DNA from 2 places in the Pseudoduganella sp. SL102 genome. Region 2 is predicted to be linked to the other one. Evidence: predicted binding sites of a transcription regulator. Region 2 holds the regulator's gene; the other holds the start of a gene.

Region 1 (4,778 bases), 3.0 Mb from region 2:
GAAGTCGAACGAGGACAGCAGGTTGTAGAACTCGATCGCGCGCGCTTCGCGGTTTTCCTCGTTCAGCGCCAGGCCCATCGCCACGCGCATGTAGAACGCCTGCGGCATTTCGATGCGCACGTCGCGGATGTGCAGGAAGTAGCGGTCATACAGCGTTTGCAGGCCGATGTAGCCGAACTGCAGGTCGCGGTCGGCGACCAGCGCCTTGGCCAGCTTCTGCAGGTCGAACTCGGCCAGCTTCGGGTCAAGCAGCTCGGCGGCGATGCCCTTGGCCACGTATTGCGGGAAGTACTCCACGTAGGCCGCGGCGGCTTGCGCCTGCGGGGTTTCCTTGCCGAAGACTTCGCGGCGGATCACGTGCAGCAGGATGCGGGCGGTAACTTGCGTGTAGGCCGGGTCCTTTTCCATCAGCGCGCGGGCAGCCAGGATGGCGGACTTGTACAGCTCTTCGACGGGCACGCCGTCGTACAGGTTGCGGAACGTCTCGGAGAGGATGGCGTCGGCATCGACGTGCTTTTCCAGGCCGGAGCAGGCGGCATCGATCAGGTCGCGCACTTCCTGCACCACCAGCGGGCGGCGCTGGCCATTCTCGGTCACATGCAGTTCCGGCTCGGCGATGCCGGCGGCGCCCGCGGCGGCCTTCTTGGCACGGCGCTCTTCCATCTGCTTGGCGCGGTACAGCACATAGGCCTTGGCCACGTCGTGCTCGCCGGAGCGCATCAGGGCCAGTTCCACCTGGTCCTGCACGTCTTCGATATGGAACGTGCCGCCGGAAGGCTGGCGGCGCACCAGGGCATTCACCACGTTGTCCGTCAGCTGTTCGGCCAGGTCGCGGATACGCGCGGACGCTGCGGCCGGGCCGCCCTTGTCCGTCTGCACGGCCAGGAAGGCCTTGGTCATCGCGACCTTGATCTTCGATGGCTCGAAGGCCACGACGGCGCCGTTACGGCGGATGATGCGGTAGTCGCCCATGGCTGCTGCGGTGGCCAGGCCGCTGGCCGGCTGCGCTGCGGCGGCTGGAACTTGCTGGGCGGACTGCGTGGTGATGTCTTGGTTCGATTGCATGTGTATTCAGCTCCCGATTAGTTGTTCGGAACAAATTCTTTCGCCACAAAAAAACGAGATAAGAATGGCAATGCCGGGGCCCTCGAAACAGATGTTCGAATGACTCTCCGGTTGCCGGTTCTTGCCCGGTGGCTCATGTGTGGTGCGGTATCGGGTGTGGGCCCTGGCGCTATCGAAGAGATGCCTGATCACAACAAAGTTATCAACGCAGTTATCAACTGGGTTATCAACTGAGTTATCAACCGAAATCGCCAAGTTACCCACCAGGTTATCCACCTGAGCACTAGATTTAGTGCACCACACAATCTATGACACTAATTGTAGTGAGCGAGGATGCGCGCGACAAGCGTTACGACCGGATATTTTTGCCAGAATGCCTAATAATTCTATTGACTTTTGAAGCCTTCGATAAGAACAGGCGTTCTTTGGTAAGCAAGCGCTAACCGCGCAAATGTGCTAGCCATGCAAGCTTGCCCAAGCTTTCAGCAATGGTCGCCACGACGCCTCCCCGGGTTGCTTTATGATACCGCCAGCGGTGCCCGCCAGCTTCGAAGCAACGAGTGCCGGACATTTCCCCGCATGCATTCGCCGGGAAAAATGCCGGCCCCCGGTCCCGGCCCGGCAGGCAAACACCGGTGTCCGGCACCAGGCTTCCAGGTACGTCTGGTTTACCCCTCGGGCTCCTGGATGCCCAGTTTCTGCATCTGGTAGCGCAACTGCCGGAAGCTGATCCCGAGCAGTTGCGCGGCCTGGGTGCGGTTGTACTGGGTCTGGTCGAGGGCGCGCACGATGATCTCGCGCTCCACCCGCTCGAGGTACGCGGGCAGGTTCGACGGCAGCACGGAAAGGTCGGGCAATGGCGGCATCCGTTCGCCGGCCGGTGCCGGTGCGGGGGACACCAGCGGTACCGGGGCCTCGACCGGAACCGAAGCGGCCGGCGCGGGCGCCGGAGTCGCCGCCTGGGGTTCGGCCAGCCTGGCCCCCTTCAGCGCCAGGTCGGCCACGCCGATCACGCCATCGTTGGAAAACGCCAGCGCCCGTTCCAGGATGTTTTCCAGTTCGCGCACGTTGCCGGGAAAGCTGTAGCCGCGCAGCGCATCGAGCACGCCCGGCCCCAGGGTGGCCGGCGGGCCGCCCGGCGCGCTCAGCCGGGCCAGGATCGCGTCGGTCAGCACCGGCAGGTCGTCGAGCCGCTCGCGCAGCGGCGGCAGCGACAGCTCGATCACGTTCAGCCGGTAGAACAGGTCCTGGCGGAACTTGCCCTGCTCCACGCAGCGCGCCAGGTCCTGGTGCGTGGCGCTGACGATGCGCACATCCACCGGTTCCTCGGCGGTGGCGCCGATCTTGCGCACGCGCCGCTCCTGGATCGCGCGCAGCAGCTTGACCTGCATCGGCAGCGGCAGGTCCGCCACCTCGTCGAGCATCAGCGTGCCGCCGTTGGCGGCCTGGAAGAAGCCGTCGCGCTCGTCCGCTGCGCCCGTGAACGCGCCCTTGCGGTAGCCGAAGAATTCCGCCTCCATCAGCGCCTCGGGAATCGCGCCGCAGTTCACGGCGATGAACGGCTTGTCGGCGCGCGCGCCCTGCGCATGGATTTCGCGGGCGGCCAGTTCCTTGCCGGACCCCGATTCTCCCGTGATGGCGATCGGCGCCATCGAGCGCGCCAGCCGGGCGATCTGCGCGCGCAGGGCCTGCATCGCCGCCGACTGCCCCTTCAGGCGGCTGTCCACCGTGCTCGGCACCGCCGGCCCGGAAGGCACATTCAGCTTCAGTGCCGACTGCACCATCATGCGCAGCTGGTCGAGCTGCAGCGGCTTCGTCACGTAATCGAAGGCGCCCGCCTTCAGCGCCACCACGGCGTTTTCCGCGCTGCCGAACGCGGTCACCACGGCCACCGGCAGGTTGCGGCCGCTGGCGGCGATCTCGCGCACCAGGTCCAGGCCCAGGCCATCGGGCAGGCGCATGTCCGTCAGCACCAGGTCGTACTCGTGGGCGCCCAGCTGGGCGCGCGCGCTGCGCAGGTCGGCCGCGCCATCCACGTCCAGGCCCATCTTGAGCAGCGTGATTTCCAGCAGGTCGCGCAGGTCGTCTTCGTCATCGACCACCAGTACGCGGGGGGAGGTACTCATGTCGGCTCTTCTTCTCTTGACGGGTGCGCGAACGTGATGACGAACCGGCCGGAAGACAGCGGCGCGGCCACCGGCCCGGCATCGAGGCGGTATTCGTAGTCCAGCATCGCCTCGTTGTTCAGGCACAGCTCGCGCGCCAGGTACAGCCCCAGCCCCGTGCCCTTCGACGAGGTAGTGTAGAACGGTTCGAACAGGTGGGCCCGCACCTCAGGGGAGATGCCGGGGCCGTCGTCCTGCACGTGCAGTTCCGTCGGGCGGCCCGGCACCTGCACCACGAACAGCCGGATCGACGACGGCTGCCGGCTGGCATAGCGGATCGCATTGCCGAGCAGGTTGAGGAGCACTTCGCGCAGGTGCAGCGGATCGAAGCGCACCGTCACGTCGCGCACCCGGGCCACGTCGAGCACCTGCGGATCGAGCCGGTGTGTTTCGTCGAATTCGGCCTTCAGCTCGGCGACCAGCGCGGCCAGCGCCAGCGGCTCGTCGTGCACGTGCGCCTTGCGCGACAGTTGCAGGATGTCTTCCACCATCCGGTTCACGCGCGCCACGTTGTCGCCGATGATCTTCAGCAGCCGGGCATGCACCGGCGTATCCAAGTCCTCGGCCAGCAGCGAGTTGGCATGGCCGATCGCGGACAGCGGGTTGCGCACCTCATGCGCGATGCTGGCGGTGAGCCGGCCCATCGACGCCAGCTTCAGCTGCTGCGCCTGGTTTTCGATGGCCGTCACATCCTGCAGGAAGATCACGTTGCGCTCGGTGCCCAGTGCCATCGTGTCGGCGGCCGCGAAACGCACTTTCAGGTGCGCTGCCAGGTCGGCCCGCACGCTCCACGCCGTGGTCGGGTCCTGCAGTGCGGGATCGGTGTACGGCTTGACGGTCACGTAGACGGTATGGCGGGCCGGGTCGGCGCGCCAGTCCTCGTAGGCTTGCGCGACCGGATGCAGCGAGGGCATCGCGCCCAGCCGCAGCCCCAGCGCGCCGGACAGGCCGAGCATCTGGCGCGCCGCCGGGTTGCCGGCCAACAGTTCGCCATTCGGCCCGACCACCACGATGCCATCGCCCGCCTGCGACATCACCAGCCGGTTGACGGCCTGCTGCACGCCGATCTCGATGCCGCGCTGTACCGCCAGCTCTTCCTGGTTGATCAGCCGCGCCGCCATGCGGTTCACCACCAGCACGGCGGCAAAGAAGGCCGCGCCATACAGGCCGGCCTGCAGCACGGCCTTGTCGCCATCGCCTTCCAGCGCCCGCCAGATACTGTCGGCCAGCATGAACAGCGACGCCAGCGAGGCCCAGAACAGGGCCAGCACCAGCGGCGCAAGGATCGCGCACCCGGCCAGCGGGAACAGGTACAGAATGCCCAGGCCGCTGCGCACGCCGCCACCCGCTGTATACAACAGCGAGATGACGACCAGGTCGCAGGTGACCTGGGACAGCAGCTGGAGCATGAACCGGCGGCGCCACCAGGCCGCCGTGAGCGCGAACAGGACCGCCAGGAACAGGTAGAACGCGCAGGTTTGCGCGTACAGGAAGCCGCCGGTCGATGGCAGGCCGCGGCTGTCGAAGCTCAGGTAGGCGAGCAGCACC
Region 2 (4,778 bases):
CAGGTAGCGGTTGGGAACGCCGTCCGCCGGCTGGTCCGTGTCGAGCCCGTACAAGACCTGGAACGAATCGACACCGCGCACGATCGCGTCGGCATTCCAGTTGCCCGACTGCGCGCGGTACTTGCAGCGCAATTCCGTTTCGCCATCGTCGGCGACGCCGACATAAAAGATGCTCCAGCCCGCTTCCCCGGCACCGATCGCGAAGCCGGCGCAATCGACCATGGAACCGTCGCCGCCGCCGGCGCCAAGCCCGCCGAAGTGCACGGCCAGCACGTCGCTGCCCTGCACGTTGCCGGCCACCAGCGCGCCATCGAGGCCGGGCGCCATGCGTGGCAGCGTGCGGGCATCCAGGCCGCCGATGCCGGCGTCGCCGTCCGCCGGCGGCACTCCGCTGTCGAGGTCGCTCCAGGCGGCCTGCCGCAGCGCCAGGCCGATCGATTCGAGCGCGTAACGGCCGCCGTCGTCGAGCCGCGTGCCGGCTGCCTGGTGGGTGAAATCGCGGTTCGCCAGCAGCAGCATCGCAGACGCCGCCAGCGCGACGAACAGGCCGAGCGCCATCGACACCAGCATTTCCGGCAGGCCGATGCCGGCTTGCCGCCCCTTCATGGCCGGACTCCCGCCACCGCGATCGCCACCCCGGGCACGGTGCCCCCGTCTTGTTCGGGCGTGCCATCCGGCCGCTTGCCGCGCCAGCCGACCTTGACGACGACCGGGTCACCCGCCGCGCCGCTGCACGCCCAGCGCAGCCTTCCCGCCACATACGGCTGCGCATCGCGGCAAACGCGGGCCCGGCCCGCCGGCAACGCGGCACGCACCTGCCGCGACAGTTCGTAGACATCCAGCCGGGCTATCTGCGCGGCATCGCATGGCTGGTCCCGGCAGGTATTGTCCGGCGCGGCCGGTACCGGTCCGGCATGGGCGTTGACATCAACGCCGAGGTAGATGGCGGGTACCAGCCCGGCATTGGCACGGATGCGGTCGGCCATCGCGGTGGCCATCTGGACCGAAGCCGACAGCAGCGCCGATTCGTGCCGCGTGCGCATCGCATGCAACTGCATGGCGGTGCCGCCGATCAGGCCCAGTGCGAGCACCAGGACCGCGATCAGCACTTCCAGCAAGGTGAACCCGGCAACCTGGCGCATCACGACCTCCTTCAGCTCTGCCGTACAAGTTAGGCGGTAGCGAACTGAAGCGGTTGAGCGCCCGCAAGAACAGGCCGGTCAGGTGAAGAATATCTGGAGGAATGTTGCGCAAAGGACTTGCAAGCGTTTGCAAGCCGTTGTCATGGCGCCGCGGTGGATTGCTCGTGACGGCAAGCGCCAGCGCGGGACGGTGAAACCGGAGGGATAGCGTGGGCCACGCCGATGAAACGGTGCCGGGGAAGCGATGCTGTGAAGCGATACTGGTAAAAGCGCTGGTGAAACGATACTGGTCAAAGCGCTGGCGAAACGATGCGAGCCCCCGCCGCCCCAGCTACTGCCCCAGCTACTTATTCCTGCCGCTTGCGCTCTTGCCCGGCCTCTTCGATCGCATCCTGGAATTCCGCGAGATCCTCGAAATTCTTGTAGACGGACGCGAAACGGATATACGCCACCTTGTCGAGCCGCTTCAGCTCGGCCATCACCAGTTCGCCGATATGGTTCGAATCGACTTCGCGCTTGCCGCTCGTCAGCAGTTTTTCGGCGATGGCCTTGACCGCGTCGTCCACCGCGGCGGCGGCCACCGGGCGCTTGCGCAGCGCGAGCATCAGGCTGCCGCGCAACTTGGCTTCCGCGTATTCGGTGCGGCTGCCATTCTTCTTGACCACGAACGGCATGGAAAGTTCAATCCGCTCGTAGGTCGTGAAGCGCTTGTCGCACTTGCCGCAGCGCCGCCGGCGCTTGATCGCATCCCCTTCCTCCGATACGCGGGTATCGAGGACGTGGATTTCATCGTGCTGGCAGAACGGACATTTCATGGCGGGACCGGGTGGAATCAAAAAAAGCGCCGGGCCTCGCAGCCCGGCGCCCCGATAGTAACAACGTGTCGATTACGCGTAAACCGGGTACTTGTCAGCCAGCACCTTGACGGCGGCTTTCACGCGCTCGATCGTGGCGGCATCCTGCGGATTGTCCAGCACGTCGGCGATCAGGTTGCCCACTTCTTCCGCTTCCGCTTCCTTGAAGCCGCGCGTGGTCATGGCCGGGCTGCCCAGGCGGATGCCGGACGTGACGAACGGCTTTTGCGGGTCGTTCGGGATGCCGTTCTTGTTGCAGGTGATGTGGGCCGAACCCAGGATCGCCTCGGCTTCCTTGCCGGTCAGGTTCTTGGCGCGCAGGTCCACCAGGAACACGTGCGACTCGGTACCGCCGGAAACGATGCGCAGGCCGCGCTTGATCAGCGTTTTCGCCAGCACGTCGGCGTTCTTCACCACCTGCTGCTGGTAGGCCTTGAATTCTTCGGACTGGGCTTCCTTGAAGGCCACGGCCTTGCCAGCGATGACGTGCATCAGCGGGCCGCCCTGGATGCCGGGGAAGATCGCCGAGTTGATGATCTTCTCGTGTTCGGCCTTCATCAGGATGATGCCGCCGCGCGGGCCGCGCAGCGACTTGTGCGTGGTGGATGTGACGAAGTCGGCGTGCGGCACCGGGTTCGGGTACAGGCCGGCGGCGATCAGGCCGGCGTAGTGGGCCATGTCCACCATGAAGTAGGCACCGACCGCCTTGGCCACGGCGGCGAAGCGTTCGAAGTCGATCTTCTTCGAGAAGGCCGACGCGCCGGCGATGATCAGCTTCGGCTTGTGCTCGTGGGCCAGCTTTTCCATGGCTGCGTAGTCGATGTCTTCCTCGGCGGTCAGGCCGTACGACACCACGTTGAACCATTTGCCGGACATGTTCAGGCCCATGCCGTGCGTCAGGTGGCCGCCTTCGGCCAGCGACATGCCCATGATCGTGTCGCCCGGCTTCAGCACGGCGAAGAACACGCCCTGGTTCGCCTGCGAGCCGGAATTCGGCTGCACGTTGGCCGCTTCGGCGCCGAACAGCTGCTTCACGCGGTCGATCGCCAGTTGCTCGACGACGTCGACGTATTCGCAGCCGCCGTAGTAGCGTTTGCCCGGGTAGCCTTCCGCATACTTGTTCGTCAGCTGCGAGCCCTGCGCTTCCATCACCGCCGGCGACGTGTAGTTCTCCGATGCGATCAGTTCGATGTGGTCGTGCTGGCGCTTGTTCTCGTTCTGGATGGCGCCGAACAGTTCCGGGTCGATGGCGGCGAGGGTGTGATCTTTTGCGAACATGAAATTACTCCGATTAGGACTGGCAGATAGGATCGAATGACGAAGGCCGGGTAAGCGAAGGCAGCCCGGTCGCACGTACACTCGCGCGATTCCATCGTGGCTGCCCAGGCGAACGGCGTTGTGACATCTCACGTTCCCCGGTGGATCCCCACCTTTCGCCCGCGGTGCCGGTGGCGCCGCTGGCTTTTCGCCAGTTACGTGAGACATAAATGGAGCCAAGATTGTATGTGATGTACTGTGCAAGAGCAAGGAAGCGTGCCGCGCCAGGCGTCCCGCGCCATTGGTAGCGCGACCACAATGCTGTCGCTTCGGCTACAATCGGGGGTTGACCGGCTTCGCCGGACCGTTTTGACCAAATCCCGCCAACAATCGCAACCTCGAGGAAAGCACATGATCGTCTTCATCACCGGCGCTACCGCCGGTTTCGGCGCCGCGATGGCGCGCATCTTTGCCACCAACGGCCACCGCGTGCTGATTTCCGGCCGCCGCGAAGACCGGCTGGAAGCGCTGGCCGGCGAACTGGGGCCGAACGTGCGCGCCGTGCCGCTGGACGTGACCGACAAGGCGGCCATCCACGCGGCACTGGCGGCGCTGCCGGCCGATTGGCGCGACATCGACGTGCTGATCAACAATGCCGGGCTGGCGCTGGGCATCCGTCCGGCGCACGAAGCAGCGCTGGAAGACTGGGAAACCATGATCGCCACCAACTGCACCGGCCTGGTCACGATGACCCGTGCCGTCCTGCCGGGCATGGTGGAACGCAATAGCGGGCTGGTCATCAACCTGGGCTCGGTGGCCGGCCGCTTCCCCTACCCCGGCGGCAATGTCTATGGCGCTACCAAGGCCTTCGTCGACCAGTTCACGCTGAACCTGCGCTCGGACCTGGTGGGCACCGGCGTGCGCGCCACCAATATCGCGCCGGGCCTGTGCGGCGGCACCGAATTCTCGAACGTGCGCCTGAAGGGCGACGATGCCGCGGCGGCGAAAGTGTACGAAGGCACCACGCCGTTGACGGCGGAAGACATCGCCGCCACCGCGTACTGGATCGCCACCCTGCCGCCGCATGTCAACATCAACATGATCGAGCTGATGCCGACCTGCCAGGCGGCGGGACCGCTGGCGGTCAAGCGCGCCGGCTGACGGTTGCTCCGCCGTGCATTGCCCAGGCGAATCATTCGTAAGCGATTGTTACAAGTATTGGTCGTTTGCAGGGGATTTGTTTAACTGCCCAGCTTGACATGCTGTCAGCAAACTTTTGGCAACGTTGTGTGCTAAATGACGTAGAATGTTGCCTAATAACACTTGTAACAAATGATCATGCCATCAGAGTTCACCTGGGAAGTCCGTGTCTATTACGAGGATACGGACGCGGGCGGCATCGTTTATTACGCGAATTACCTGAAGTTCTTCGAACGTGCGCGTACCGAATGGCTGCGTGCGATCGGCGTTGGCCAGCAGGCGCTGCTGGAAGCCCATGATGCGATGTTCGTGGTGAAGAACGTGA

What was found. The regulator NrdR, encoded in region 2, represses ribonucleotide reductase genes. The targets are predictions, from matches to a motif close to CACNANATNTNGTG.
Region 1: OU994_RS28975 (ribonucleoside-diphosphate reductase subunit alpha) is a predicted target of NrdR. The motif match lies at 1,347-1,360, and genes of this name have one in related genera.

What each region holds. Positions count from the first base shown of each region.
Region 1 covers NZ_CP115554.1:6,842,131-6,846,908, forward strand. The annotation lists gene OU994_RS28975 (ribonucleoside-diphosphate reductase subunit alpha) at 1-1,065, opposite strand, end outside; gene OU994_RS28980 (sigma-54 dependent transcriptional regulator) at 1,734-3,191, opposite strand; gene OU994_RS28985 (PAS domain-containing sensor histidine kinase) at 3,188-4,778, opposite strand, start outside.
Region 2 covers NZ_CP115554.1:2,403,877-2,408,654, reverse strand. The annotation lists gene OU994_RS10210 (PilW family protein) at 1-606, opposite strand, end outside; gene pilV (type IV pilus modification protein PilV) at 603-1,142, opposite strand; gene nrdR (transcriptional regulator NrdR) at 1,490-1,957, opposite strand; gene glyA (serine hydroxymethyltransferase) at 2,030-3,274, opposite strand; ZMP/ZTP riboswitch at 3,370-3,482, opposite strand; gene OU994_RS10190 (SDR family NAD(P)-dependent oxidoreductase) at 3,665-4,414, shown strand; gene ybgC (tol-pal system-associated acyl-CoA thioesterase) at 4,592-4,778, shown strand, end outside.